2 regions of the Qipengyuania zhejiangensis genome follow, and region 1 is predicted to be linked to the other one. Evidence: predicted binding sites of a transcription regulator. Region 1 holds the regulator's gene; the other holds the start of a gene.
The links. The regulator LexA, encoded in region 1, represses DNA repair genes until DNA is damaged. The targets are predictions, from matches to a motif close to GTTCCNCNCTTGTTCT.

Region 1 (7,426 bases):
TACAGCCTGATCGGCATCGATCCCGATCTGGTCTTTCGCGCAACCGGCAACGACGCGGAGATAAACCCGAACTGGCGTGAAGATCGCGGCGCCTTTGTGGCGTTTGGAACAGGCTCGATGGAAGCGCTGCGCGAACTGGCAGATGCCTGCAGATGCGCCGTGCCCGAAGAATTGCCGCCGGCGCTTGCCTGCCTGGTCGGCTATTTCGGTTACGAGACGATCGGACTGGTCGAAAAATTGCCGCGCGCGCCGCAGGGCGAGTTGGACTTGCCCGACATGCTGTTTGTCCGCCCAACGGTCATCCTCGTGTTCGACCGATTGTCCGACGCCCTGTTCTGCATTGCGCCGGTCTGGGCGAACGGCTCGATAGAAACCGCGCAGGAGCGCATCGACGAAGCGCTTCGCACGCTTGCCAAGCCCGCCTCTGCTCCGCCGCCGCAATCGGTCGATCATATCGAACCAGCCCTGACCCCGACGATGGCGGCTTCCGATTATGAGGCGATGGTGCTGCGCGCCAAGGATTACATCGCGGCGGGCGACGTCTTCCAGGTCGTGCTTTCCCAACGCTTCACTTCCCCCTTCGCGCTGCCACCGATGACGCTTTATCGCGCTCTACGCCGCGTAAACCCTTCGCCGTTTCTCTATTTCCTCGACCTTCCCGGCTTCGGCGTGGTCGGATCGAGCCCTGAAATTCTGGTGCGTGTTCGCGATGGAGAGGTAACGATCCGCCCCATCGCCGGCACACGGCCACGCGGCGCCACCCAAGCCGAGGATCGGCTGGCCGAACAATCGCTTCTGTCCGACCCGAAAGAGCGCGCCGAACACTTGATGCTTCTCGATCTTGGCCGCAACGACGTGGGCCGCGTCGCCGAATCGGGAAGCGTGGTCGTCACCGAAAGCTATACCGTCGAGCGTTACAGCCACGTCATGCACATAGTCAGCAACGTCGTCGGGAAACTGGCCACCGGCAAGGACGCCATCGATGCGCTTTTCGCCGGTTTTCCTGCCGGGACCGTCAGCGGCGCGCCCAAGGTGCGCGCATGCCAGATCATCGCCGAACTGGAACCCGCCACCCGCGGGCCTTACGCTGGCGGCGTCGGGTATTTTGCACCCGATGGTTCGGTCGACAGCTGTATCGTCTTGCGCACCGCAGTGGTCAAAGACGGCACCATGCATGTGCAGGCCGGCGCCGGGATCGTTGCAGACAGCGAACCTGCCTATGAACAACGCGAATGCGAAGCCAAGGCGGGCGCCCTGCTCGCGGCGGCCAAAGAGGCGGTTCGCCTCGCCCAGGAACCCGGTTTCGGACAATGAAAATATACTTCGCCACACTTGCCCTGCTTTCGCTGGCCGCTTGCGAAGCGCAGCCGGAGGGTGAACCTGTCGTCCGCACCCGGATCGACGGCAAGGAAGGGCCTGCCTCCGCGGCCCCGCCGACGGACCCGTCCGCCACGGTCGCTAGTTCGGTCGAGAGCGCATGCCGTTCGATCATATTTGAAAATACGCCGCTGACTCATTGCCTCGCCATCCCTTCGCGGCACACCATTTCGATGGATTTGGCACCGGACGGTCAGCCGCCCTACCGCAGCCTTTCTTCCTTCGCGAAATCACGCGACCCCGAAACGATCGCCTTTGCGATGAACGCGGGAATGTTTGACGAGGAAGGCAATCCGGTCGGATATTTCGTCGAGGATTCAGAGCGGTTGAAGGCACTCAACACGGCCGAAGGCGAAGGCAACTTTCACATGAACCCCAACGGGGTGTTCTACGGCACGGGCGGCGAATGGCATGTTCGCACAACCGCCGATTTCCTCGCCAATGTGAGCGAGCGTCCCGAATTCGGAACCCAGTCCGGCCCGATGCTGGTGATCGATGGCAAGCTGCACCCCGAGATTACCCGCGACGGCCCTTCCCGCCTCACGCGGAATGCGGTCGGCGTCGATGAGCAGGGTCGTGCCCACTTCGTCATTTCGAACGCACCCGTTTCCTTTGGCAAGATCGCCCGGTTCTATCGCGACGAGCTGTCCGTGAAGAACGCGCTGTTTCTTGACGGGAATGTCTCGCAGCTTTGGAATCCGGCGACCGAAAGGCTGGATCAGGGCGCGCCCATCGGACCGATCGTGGTGGTGAAAAGGAAGGCCTCCCAATGACGCAAGATCGCCGCACCCTTTACCCGGAAATCGAACCCTACGAGACCGGAATGCTCGAGGTTGGCGACGGTCATTCGATCTACTGGGAAAAGGTCGGCACACCCGGCGCAAAGCCAGCGGTCTTTCTTCATGGTGGCCCCGGTGCCGGATGCAGCCCGGGCCAGCGCCGCCAGTTCGACCCGGAACTGTATGATGTCCTGCTGTTCGACCAGCGTGGTTGCGGGCGTTCGACCCCGTTTGCCAGTCTGGCGGACAACACGACGTGGCACATCGTGCGCGACATGGAAAAGCTTCGCGAGATGTGCGGCCATGATCGATGGCTGGTCTTTGGCGGGAGCTGGGGATCGACCCTGTCGCTTTCCTATGCCCAGACGCATCCGGAACGGGTGAGCGAGATGGTCTTGCGCGGTATCTTCCTTGGCCGCCAGATCGAACTGGACTGGTTGTGCACCTACGGCGCCAGCGAACTCTACCCCGAAGAATGGGACGCGTTCGTCGGTCATGTGGACGAGGACCGGCAGGACGACCTACTCGAAGCCTATCGCGACCTGCTGGACGATGCCGATCCCGAGGTCCGCAAGGCCGCAGCGGCCGCATGGAACCGCTGGGAAGGCGTCACGGTAACGCTTCTCCCCGAAGAGGATACGATTTCGCACATGGCCGATGGCGAGAACGCCGTGGCCACCGCGCGGATCGAAAACCATTACTTCCGCAACGGTTGCTTTCTGGAAGAAGGTCAGCTGCTCGACGACGCTCACAAGCTCGCGGGCATCCCCGGCGTGATCGTCCAGGGCCGCCATGATTGTTGCACCCCGCCCCGCTCCGCCTGGGATCTCAAGCAGGTCTGGCCGCAGGTCGACCTCCAGATCGTGCCGGACGGAGGGCATCTGTACACCGAACCCGGTATCACCGATGGGCTGGTGCGCGCATCGGATCGCTTCGCGGGCAAGCAGGCGTGACGTCACGGCGAGCTTTACTTGCTTGAAAGCACGGGCTCGTCCCGCCATTGACGCCTCGAATGACCCAGCAACCGCCCATCCTCGTCGTCGACAATTACGACAGCTTCACTTTCAACCTGGTCCATTACCTTATGGAACTGGGTGCCGGAGTGGAGGTCGTCCGCAATGACGCCATTTCGGCGAGCGAAGCGATTGCCACCGGGGCGGCCGGTTTCCTGATATCCCCCGGCCCATGTACGCCCAACGAAGCGGGCGTCAGTCTCGATCTCGTGGCGGCCTGTGCTGATGCCGCCAAGCCTCTGCTCGGCGTGTGTCTTGGGCACCAGTCCATCGGACAGCATTTTGGCGGGAAGGTCGTGCGGGGCGGATTGATGCATGGCAAGACGTCACCCGTGACGCATGACGCTAGCGGCGTGTTTGCCGGATTGCCGTCTCCGTTCGTGGCCACGCGGTACCACTCGCTCGTGGTGGAAAGCATCCCCGATTGCCTTGAAGTCAACGCCACAAGCGAAACGCCCGGCCTCGATGGAAGCAGCGTCATGGGGTTCCGCCATCGTGAACTGCCGATCCACGGTGTTCAGTTTCATCCGGAAAGCATTGCGACCGAACATGGCCACGCCTTGTTGGCCAATTTCCTGACCTTGTGCGGGATCGACGCGAAAGTCCCTGCATGAAAACTCTGCCTGATTCACGATCGCATTTGAGCGAGGACGAAGCCGAGGAAGTATTCGGCTGGATCCTCGACGGAGAAACGAGTGACGAGGAAATCGCTCGCTACCTCGTGGAAATGTCGACGCGAAGCGAAACGGCGGACGAAATTGCCGGTGCCGCGCGGGCGCTTCGCGCAAGATTGATCCCGCTCGATGCACCAGAAGGCACGGTCGATTGCTGCGGCACGGGCGGCGATGGACACCATACCCTCAACGTTTCGACGGCTGTAAGCCTGGTTGTGGCAGCCTGCGGGGTGCCCGTGGCCAAGCATGGCAATCGCGCGGCGAGCAGCAAGGCGGGCGCTGCCGACACGCTCGAAGCGCTCGGGCTGGATATGGAAGCGGCGGGAAGAACTGCCGAAAAGTCCTTGTCCGAGCTGGGAATTTGTTTCCTTTTCGCCAAGAATCACCACCCGGCGATGGGCCGCATCCACCCAATTCGCCAGCGCTTGGGTGTGCGCACGATATTCAACCTGATGGGGCCGCTTTCCAATCCCGCGGATGTCAGGCGGCAATTGATCGGCATCGCACGGCCGGCCTATGTTCCGATTTATGCAGCAGCGAAGGCGAAGCTGGGCACGGATCGCACGTTCATCGCTTCGGGAGACGAAGGGCTGGACGAATTGAGCCTGGCCGGCGGCAACGAACTCGCCGATGTGGTCGACCACGATTTTGCGATGCGTCGGGTGGACGCGAGCCAGGCTTCGCTTTCCCACACGCCCGTTGACGCGATCAGGGGCGGTGATCCCGCGCACAACGCTCGGGCGCTCCAGGCGCTCTTGTCTGGTGCGCCCGGCGCCTATCGCGATGCCGTCCTGTTCAACGCCGCCGCCACGTTGATCGTCGCAGGCAAGACCGACGATTGGGCGCAGGGCGCCCTGATCGCAGCCGAGGCCCTCGATTCCGGCAAGTCGAAAGCACTTCTCGAAAACTGGATTGCGCTGGCACGATGAACAAGCTGATCGAAATCTGCGCAACCAAGCGGGAAGAGGTTGCCGCTCGGAAGGCTCAACGCAGCCTGACCACGCTCGACAGTCTTGCGCGCGAACAGTCGCCCACACGCGGCTTCGCAACCGCTCTTGCCGCAGCGCAGGAAAAGGGATTCGGCCTGATTGCAGAGATCAAGAAGGCGTCGCCGTCCAAGGGCCTGATCCGGCCCGATTTCCGCCCCCCCGACCACGCCAGAGCCTACACCGCCGGAGGTGCCGCATGCCTCTCGGTCCTGACCGATGCCCCGTATTTCCAGGGGCACGAAGACTTTCTGGTGGAAGCTCGCGCGGCCTGCCCGATCCCCGTCCTGCGCAAGGATTTCATGGTCGACCCCTGGCAAGTGGCCGAAGCCCGCGCCATCGGGGCCGACGCCATCCTGATCATCGTCGCGGCCCTCGATGACGGCGCGATGCATGAAATCGAGGAAGCGGCGATCGAACGCGGCATGGACGTGCTCGTTGAAGTGCACGACGAAGGCGAAATGGAGCGGGCATCGCGGCTCTCCTCACGTTTGATCGGCGTGAACAATCGCGATCTTCGCACCTTCGCGACCGACCTTGCAACGACCGAACGCCTCGCTGCGCTCGCTCCGAAAGACGCGCTGCTGGTGGGCGAAAGCGGCATTTCCAGTCACGCCGACTGCCTCCGCCTGGAACGCGCAGGTGTGCGCAGCTTCCTGGTTGGCGAAAGCCTCATGAGGCATGGCGATGTCGAAGCGGCGACGCACAAACTTCTGAACGGCTGAACGAACGCGCACGGGACAATAGGCGAACACCTGTTCTCCCGGCGATTGGTCGGAAATGGCGCAATTGCTTGACTTAGCGAATCACGTTGCTTACTTGTTCCGCATTCGTTCACAGGGTTGTGAACAGGCGACACGGGAGTATCGCGAACATGCTGACCGCCAAACAGCACGAATTGATCCGCTTCATCCAGCAGCGTCTGGAAGACACCGGAATTTCACCGAGCTTCGAAGAAATGAAGGAAGCTCTCGACCTCAAGAGCAAGTCGGGGGTTCATCGGTTGATCTCGGCCCTCGAGGAACGCGGCTTCATCCGTCGTTTGCCCAACCGGGCGCGCGCGCTCGAAGTGGTCAAGCTTCCCGAAGATGCCGTGACCGGCGCTGCAAAACCGCGCGCGGTCAACGATACCGTGACGGCGGTTGTCCCGCCGAGGACCGCTGCCCCGCAACCGGCAAACGACATTATCGACGTTCCGCTCCACGGACGGATTGCGGCAGGCGCGCCGATCGAGGCTATCGAGGGCCAGTCGAGCATGCCGGTTCCTGCCGCCCTCCTCGGCCCCGGCGAACATTACGCTCTGGAAGTGTCTGGAGATTCGATGATCGAAGCCGGGATTTTCGACGGTGATTTCGCATTGGTGAAGCGCACCGACACGGCCCGTGACGGTGAAATCGTTGTCGCTCTGGTCGACAATGAAGAAGCCACGCTCAAATATCTCCACCGCGAAGCCGGACGGGTACGGCTCGATCCGGCGAACGGATCCTACGAACCGCAGGTTTACGACACGCACCGGGTCCAGGTGCAGGGCAAACTGGCAGGATTGCTTCGCCGCTATCACTGATGCGGCGTGATGGTGCGCGCCGGTCGGGGCAATCAATCCTCGACCGGCCGCCACCACCCGTGCCTGCCCTCGCCCTGCGCCACCGTTTCGACACGGCCGCTATGCAAATATAGGGCCGTTCCGCCTTCCCGTTGAAGGAAACGACGATCGGCTTTGAGCCAAATTGGCCGACAGGAATACGGCAGATATCGGTCAGCAATCACTATGTCGGCCTGTTCGCAAGCGGCAGCGAGCGCGCGCTCCTCGATCAGATTACGGCTCCGGGCGACAAGGATACGCCAGGGTTTTTGCCCGCGATCCAGGACAATGGAACAGAAATCCGGGCTGCATCGTGCGCCTTGCCATTCGGCAAGAGGTATCGGCGGTGTCTGGATGGCGGACATTTCCCGCAGATTGTCCTGCGCATAGCTACCGGCGCTGTCCCGCAATACCAGCAACCGGCCGTCCCCTGCCCGTATCCCGACATCCCGCCCGTCTCTTGTGATCAGCATGTCGGCGGGGGGCGCGCTCCACATCATCAGCGCACCCAACGCAGCGATGCCCAGGCCCCACAACCTGGTCGGCCCTCTCCATAACGCGAGCCAAAGTCCCCCACCGACGAAAACCAACACCGCGGCAAGCGAAATGCGCGGGGCCAGTTTCACCGCGCCCGGCTGATCCGACACGGTGTGCGCAATTCCAAGCAGCAGATCGAGCGATTTGCCCACCAGCCACCAGGCCGGCGATCCAGCCCCGATCAGATCGAGCAGAAGCGCAATCGCCACAAGAGGCATCGAGACGAACGTGACCAGCGGAATAGCCAGCAGATTGGCAAGCGAACCGTAAATGCCCGCTCTGTGAAAGTGGAAAAGCACGATGGGCATCAGCGCAATCTCGATCACCAGGCCGGTCAGGAACAGGATGACCACCCGGCGCCCTGCCTTGCGCCACCAGCCTTCCTCACGTGGTGCGAGATATTCGCGAATGGGTTCGGCGTTATGCAGCGCGACGATCGCCAGCACGGCAGCAAAGCTCATCTGGAAGCTCGGCCCGA
Region 2 (7,426 bases), on a different contig from region 1:
ATGTAAGCTGCGTCGCCCGTGTGCATCCACCCGTCGATCAGGGATGACGCCGTGGCGTCGGGCAGGTTCCAGTACCCCGACATGTTCGACGGGCTGCGGCAGATCAGTTCGCCCACTTCGCCGCGCGGCAATTCGGCGCCGTCTTCGCCAATGACCTTCAGTTCGGCACCCGGCACGGCCTTGCCCGCGCTTCGCATCCGCTGGTTGCCTTCCAGATCGTGATCTTCGGGGGGGAGCATGGCGATCGTGCCGGTCGTTTCGGTCATGCCGTAGCATTGGAGGAAGCCGGCACCCGGGATGGTTTTCACTGCCTCGCGCAGCAGATCGAGCGGGATCGGTGCCGCGCCGTACATGACGTATTTGACCGCGGAAAAATCGGTCGTCTTCGCGCGGGGATGATGCACCACCATCTGCAGCGCCGCCGGCACGATGAACAGGCGCGTGACGCCCTGTTCGAACCCGTCGAGCACGCCTTCCGGCGAAAATTCGGCCTGAACGATTGCGCGCAGACCCGCCGCCATCGCCATGATGCCCAATCCGGTGCCGCCGATGTGGGCGCACGGCATGCACACCAGGATGGCTTCGTTATCGTCCCAGCTGGACCACGGCTGGCCTGCGGCTTCTGCCGGTTGGCGCAGCGAGAACAGATTGGCGTTGGTCAGCACCGCGCCTTTCGGATTGCCGGTGGTGCCAGAGGTGTAAAGCTGGAGCACGGCGTCGTCTGGGCCGGCGGGCTCGAACTCGTCCGCGGGCGCGCTCGCAATTTCGTCCAGAGCCGCGGTCTTGCCGATCACTTCGGGGGCCGCATCCATCTGGCTGCAAGCCTTCGCGGCCAGATCGTCGAACCCTGAGTCGACAAACAGGACCTTGGCCCCGGTATCGCCGAGGATGTAGGCGATTTCCGGTGCGGCAAGTCGCCAGCCGATCGGCACCATCACAACGCCGACACGCGCCGCCGAATAGAACAGCTCGAAATAGAGACGGTCGTTCTTGCCCAGCCAGGCAACCCGATCGCCCTTGGTAACCGCGTGAGCGGCCAGCATCGCCACAATCCGGCGCGAACGTTCTTCCAGGCCGGCAAAGGTAAGCTCGTCACCTTCCTGCTCGAGCGCGATCCGGTCGGGCCGTTCCTGCGCCCAGTGACGGATCAGTTCATCGAAAGTCAGTTTTCCGGCTTCGGCCATTTTCTCTCCGCTCCTCAAGTCTCCGAGCGGCATCATGGCATTTCATGGCAATCTGGCAAGCGGCTATTGCCACCGCCCCCCTTGCCGGGCGCGGCGTTCGCGGACGATCAGCCAGACCAGCAGGCCCAGGGGTCCGGCCATGAATGTCGCAAGCAGGATCGGCGCCTGCACAAAGCGCGAAAATTCCTTGGCATCGGCGTCCCTGGCGATCCACAGCCCTACGAACAGATCGAAGGCGAGATAATGGATCCAGGCGATGGTCGTACCCCCGTCGCTGGCGAAGATCGACTGCACGCCGGAAATGCTGGTGAAGTCCACTACCCCGCCGGCACCGCCGACCGGATCGAAGGCGCCGGTCATCAACCCGATGATCCCGGTGGCATACGCCAGGCACAAGAGGCCAACACCAAGATAAAGGACACCGGCAAGAAGCGCGGGCCAGCGCGGCAACACGATCAGGCCGATCCACATGACGATGGCCAACCCATTGGCGATCCCGAACACCGTGTCCCACATGCGTTAATTCCCCTGCTTCGCGCGCCGTCGCCACCAACTGGCGAGCAGGCTGCCGATAACCACGTGATAGACCGCCGAGATTGCGCTGGGAACCGGTGCGAGCGCGGCCTGCATCGGATTGGCGAACTGGGCCGCGAAGCTTGGGGCAGAAGCAAGCGTCGAGCCCAGCCCGCTGTTCTGCATGCCCACCTCGATGCTGACCGTGCGGGCCGACTGTTCGTCCAGCCCCAGCAGCCTGGAGAGCGCGTATCCCAGAGCGAAGCCGGTAACGTGGAGGAGAAACAGCGCCAGGAGCAACACGCCTGCGTATTCGCTGATCAGATCCTTCGATCGGGCAACGATGGCCCCGACAATCAGCACGACGAACAGGATCGAAACGAGCGGCGCGACCGGTTCGATCCGTTTCGTGACATTGGGCACGAGGGCACGCAACGCGACGCCTGCGATAACGGGAACCAGAACCACCGCGATCATCGAACGGAACAGGGCCCAGCGGTCGATCTCCACGAACACGCCGGCCAGCCATCCGGTCAGCAGCGGGGTGACGACAACTGCGACAAGCGTGGATGCCATGGTCATGGTAACCGACAACGCGACATTCGCCCTGGCGAGATACGCCACCACGTTGGAAGCCGTGCCCCCCGGACAACACGCCACCAGCACCAGTCCGACCGCAAGCCCGGTTTCGAGATTCAGGCCGCTGGCCAACGCAATTCCGGCAAGCGGCATGATCGTGAACTGCAACGCGACGCCGGCGGCCACGGCGCGCGGCAGGCGCGCGACCCGGCGGAAATCGTCCAGTGTGAGCGTCAGGCCCATGCCCAGCATGATTATGCCCAGCATGACGCTGACCAGCGGCTGACCGAATGGAGCGATGCTGCCATCGACCACCCACAGGAAAAGCGGCGGGACGAACCACGCCAGCACGGTTCCGGCCACCGTCCAGAAGGCGAACAATCGCGTTGCCAGTCCGATCATGCCCTCGCCCCCCTTGCCAGCTGCCTAATCGGTGTCGGTCGTCATCCGGGGCAGCGCCTTTGCCGCCCGCAGGATCGCATCGTGATCGTGCACGAACCGCCCGCGCGCGGCCCGTTTGGCCAGCGACAGGGCGGCATCGGCCACCGTTTCGGCATGTACGCCGCGAAACTTGCGGTATTTGCCGTGCAGCATCAAATTCATCACCGGCGCGGCCATGATGCCAAGCCGTTCTGCGGGCCGCCGGTCGCCTTCGCGGTGCCCAAGCAGGAGGCCGGGGCGAAGAATGTCCAGCCTGTCGAAACGCACCTTCGTCAGATCGCGCTCCACCTCACCCTTGACGCGCAGGTAGAGGTTCTTCGATGCGATATCGGCACCGACCGAGCTGACATGCACGAAGCGTTCGACCCCGTGTTCCTTTGCCGCGCGTGCCACGGCCAGAACCAGGTCCTGATCGACAGCGCGGAACGCCGCCTCGTCCTCGCCTGATTTCTTCCATGTGGTGCCCAGCGCGCAGATCATCGCTTTGGGCCGGACAGCTTCCAGAACTTCGCCCCAGCTTCCGGGGTCAGCCACGAACATTTCCATGCGAATGCCGCGCGGCAGCACCGTTTCCCGGCGTGCGATGCCCGTAAGACGAACATCCTCGCGTCCGACGCAGCGTTCCATCACCGCGCGCCCGATCAATCCGGTGGCCCCGACCAACGCGATGCGGATTGCATCAGACATTGCTCAACCCTTCCGGCGCGCGGCCATAAATCCGGCGGACCTGCTCGATGGCGAAGCGATCGGTCATTCCCGCGATGAAATCGGCGATATGGCGGCTCCGGCCCGGGTCACCATCCGGCAATTGGGCGAGCCATTCGTCGGGCAGCAGCTTGGGGTCCTGGCGGTAGGCGACAAACAGGCGGGCGATGACATCGCGCGCACGTTCGGCCGTGCCAATCTGTTCGGGATGGTAATAGAGCTTGTCGTACATGAACGCCTTGAGACGGCGCTCCTCCTCACGCATCGACGGCGAAAATCCTGCAAGACCCCGACCTGCCGCACGCACATCGTCCGCGCTGGCAATGCCGGCCAACTGCTCGCGCGTATGGGTCAGCACGTCGTTGACCATAAGCCCGATCTGGGTGCGAACCAGCTCGCGTTGCTGGCGATCGCGCCCGGCGTGCGGAAAACGGCGTTCGACGGCCCGCCATTGATCCGCAACCGATGGCAGCACCAGAAGATCGTCCATTTCGATGAATCCGGCGCGCAGCCCATCATCGATATCGTGGTTGTCATAGGCGATATCATCGGCGATCGCGGCCACCTGCGCTTCAAGCGATGGCCATTCGCCCAGCGCCAGCGGGAACGCCTTGTCGATTTCGGCCAGGGCCCAGTTCGGCGCGACTACCGGCCCGTTGTGCTTGGCCATCCCCTCCAGCGTTTCCCAGGTGAGGTTCAGCCCTTCATGGTCGCAATAGGGACTTTCGAGCCGCGCCAGCGTGCGAATGCCTTGCGCGTTGTGGTCATACCCGCCGGCATGGGCCATCGCCTCTTCCAGCGCTTTTTCCCCGGCATGGCCGAACGGCGGGTGGCCGATGTCATGCGCCAGGCACAACGCCTCGGTCAGGTCTTCATCGAGCCCAAGCTCGCGCGCGATCACACGGCCTATCTGGGCAACTTCGAGGCTGTGGGTCAGGCGGGTGCGATAATGATCGCCGTCGGGTGCGATGAACACCTGGGTCTTGGATCGCAGGCGGCGAAAGGCGATCGAATGGACGATCCGGTCGCGATCACGCTGGAATTCGCTGCGCGGCCCGCGGGTTCCCTCGCGCTCTTCGGCGAATTCGCGCCCGCGGGTTGCAGCGGGGTCGGCGGCGTAGGGGGCTCGTTCCATGGGTGGTGCGAGGCTTAGGTGAGAGCCATCCGCGCGACAACGTGAACAGAGCGGGAACTGTGCCCCTTATCGGCAAAAAGAAAGGGCTGCGCGACCGATGCCGCGCAGCCCTTCCCGTTTTTTGAATATGATCAGTTGATGCCGATCGTGTCCGGGTTGCCGTCCGGATCGCCGTTGACAGTTCCGCCGCTACGAATGGCACCCAGCAACAGCAGGCCGGCTGCGTGCGGGCTGGCCATCGACGTTCCCGAAAGCGTAGCGTAGCCACCATCCTTGTAGGTCGACGGAATAGCCGAACCCGGTTCCGCGAAATCGACCGGCGGGTTGCCGTAATTCGAGAAACTCGACCAGCTATCGTTGGTCTTGGTGAACGAGCTGATGGTGTAGATGTTGTTGCCGTTGGCCGACGCAGGCGACTTGGTCGTTGCGCTGGTCGATTCATTGCCCGCAGCCAGTGCGAACTTCAGTCCCTGACCGGCAGCGGCTTCGACAGCTGTGTTCAGCGCCTGGCTGAAACCGCCACCAAGGCTCATATTGGCGACATCGCCGTTGCTGTGATTGTCGGCCGCGTATTCGACACCGGCAATCACGCCCGAGTTCGAACCCGAACCCTGGCGGGTGAGCACCTTGACGGCGACAACCTTCGTGCCCGGTGCAACGCCAACGACGCCGATACCATTGCCCTTTATCGCGGCGATCGTGCCCGCAACGTGAGTTCCGTGGCCATTGGCGTCATCGCCGTCGGATTCGCGCGTGAAGCTGCGCGAACGAGCGGTATCGACGTTGAGGTCGGGGTGGGTGTAATCGATGCCGGAATCGATGACCCACGCCGTCGCGGTCGAGCCGGAGAGGCCACCGCCGACACGGGTTACGCCCCAGGGAGTGGACTCAGCCGGTGCGGAGCCGCCGCCGGGCTTGCCGGCGCTGCCACCGGGCTTGCCGTCGGCAGTCATGATCTGGTCTTGCTCGCAGTATGCGATCCGCGGGTTGTTCGCCTGCATCTTGGAAACACCCTGCGCCGAAGCGTTGACCGAGAATCCGCGGATGGTGTTCTTGTAGGTGAAACCCACTGCACCGCCGGCAGCCTTGGCCGAACGCGCGGCTTCTGCAGTTACATTACCCTTGGCGACCAGGCCTGGGTTGAACACACAGATGTAGGCATTCTCGATTTTCGAGCCCTTGGCGGGCGCGGATTGGGCTGTGCCCGTTGCAGCAAAGCCAGCCGCCGCAAGCGCAACGGCGCTCACAGCCGCAATGCGACCGAACGTAATTTTCATAATGCGAGTCCCTTCCCTCAAATAGAAGAAGGGCAGCATGACGGGTTGAAACGATCAATCAATGTCGTGGTAGTTAATTTCCGCTGAAAAATTCGAAAGTGTAGCGAAAAGGACGCATCATTTGTTCGACAGGCTTCAACCAAGGATCCAGTCGGCCGCCGCACGGCAATGGATCGACGTTGAATCGAACACCGGCAGAACATTCGCCCGCGTGTCGACCACCATTTCCAGTTCGGTGCAGGCCAGCACGATTGCAGCGGCGCCGTCCTTTTCCTTCTGGGTGATGATGGTCTTCAGCGCACGTTCCGCATCGCGGGTGACGCGGCCCAGCATCAGCTCCTTGTAGATGATCCCATCGACCATCTCGACGGTTTCGGGATTGGGCGGCAACAGGTCGACCCCGTGGGCGACAAGACGGTTGCGATAGAACCCTTCGGTCATCACCAGGCGCGTGCCGAGCAAGGCGGCGCTTTCGCACTTCGCTTCCTGCATCGCCTGGCCGACACTATCGGCAATGTGCAGAACGGGTATCGAGACCGCTTCGGTAAGCCGGTCATAGACCATGTGCATCGCGTTGGCCGCGATGATCAGCCCTTCGGCTCCGGCGCTTTCCAGGCGGCGCGCAGAATCGACAAGTATCGTGCCGACCCGGTCCCACTCATCGGCCTGCTTGGCCTGGTATATCTGCGAATAATCGAGGCTTTCGATCAGCAACGGCGCGCTGGCCATCGGCGCTGCACGCTTCTGCACGAACTGGTTGATCCGTTCGTAATAGGCACGGGTCGAGATCCAGCTCATCCCCCCGATCAGCCCCAGCTTGCGCAAAGCCCCAGTTCCTTCCTGTCGAATTTTCTAGGCCGTGCATGGCCCGCCCTCATATCAGAGGGTTACAACGATCAGGTCAAAGGGCGGTTCCAGCATTCCCGGACGCTGGGGAATTTTCCGGCGCCGCACCCGTTTCGGCAAGCCACGCCCGCAGGTCGGCAAGGCTGCGTTCGGGCGCTTCCTCCATCGGGATGTGTCCGATCCCCGGATAGGCAACCAGCGTCGCGTTGGGCAGATGATCCATATACCAGCCGGCTGCCTCGAAGGGGACGAGAGCATCGTCTTCGCCCCACATGACCAGCGTCGGAACCCGCATCGCGGCCACCGTTTCGGCGGGGAAGGATTTGCGCGGGGTCGAGAAACGCTTGCGCGTCGCCTCGCGGTTGCCCGGATAGCGCGCCATTTCCCAATACCGGTCGACCGCCTGCGGAGTGACGACAGACTGGTTCGACACGCTCTGCGACAGGCTCTTTTCGATCAGAGAGCGCGGCAGGAGCTGGCTCATCAGATTGCCGATCACCGGTTTGGTCGCGAGGCTGAACGCGAGGTTTCCGCCCCCTTCGCGCATGACGGGCGCGCCGCTCGCGTCCACCAGCACCAGCCCTTCCAGCCGGTCGGGATTGGCGATCGCATAGCCCATGGCGATGGCACCGCCCATCGAATTGCCCGCCAGCGTGAAGGTTTCCACGCCCAGCGCGTCGGCCACCTTGTCGACATCGCCGATGAACGATGTCAGCTCGTAATTTCCGTCCGGTGCAGGACCGCTC

Region 2: VR863_RS08775 (deoxyguanosinetriphosphate triphosphohydrolase) is a predicted target of LexA. The motif match lies at 4,600-4,615, and genes of this name have one in related genera.

What each region holds. Positions count from the first base shown of each region.
Region 1 is NZ_JAYKGO010000001.1:1,041,164-1,048,589, reverse strand. Features, by position in the region: gene trpE (anthranilate synthase component I) at 1-1,314, shown strand, start outside; gene VR863_RS05005 (phosphodiester glycosidase family protein) at 1,311-2,150, shown strand; gene pip (prolyl aminopeptidase) at 2,147-3,109, shown strand; gene VR863_RS04995 (anthranilate synthase component II) at 3,169-3,783, shown strand; gene trpD (anthranilate phosphoribosyltransferase) at 3,780-4,772, shown strand; gene trpC (indole-3-glycerol phosphate synthase TrpC) at 4,769-5,554, shown strand; gene lexA (transcriptional repressor LexA) at 5,704-6,393, shown strand; gene VR863_RS04975 (ComEC/Rec2 family competence protein) at 6,426-7,426, opposite strand, start outside.
Region 2 is NZ_JAYKGO010000003.1:224,600-232,025, forward strand. Features, by position in the region: gene VR863_RS08755 (fatty acid--CoA ligase) at 1-1,220, opposite strand, end outside; gene VR863_RS08760 (ABA4-like family protein) at 1,248-1,700, opposite strand; gene VR863_RS08765 (bile acid:sodium symporter family protein) at 1,704-2,678, opposite strand; gene VR863_RS08770 (NAD(P)H-binding protein) at 2,703-3,404, opposite strand; gene VR863_RS08775 (deoxyguanosinetriphosphate triphosphohydrolase) at 3,397-4,557, opposite strand; gene VR863_RS08780 (S8 family serine peptidase) at 4,689-5,834, opposite strand; gene VR863_RS08785 (aspartate/glutamate racemase family protein) at 5,970-6,659, opposite strand; gene VR863_RS08790 (alpha/beta fold hydrolase) at 6,736-7,426, opposite strand, start outside.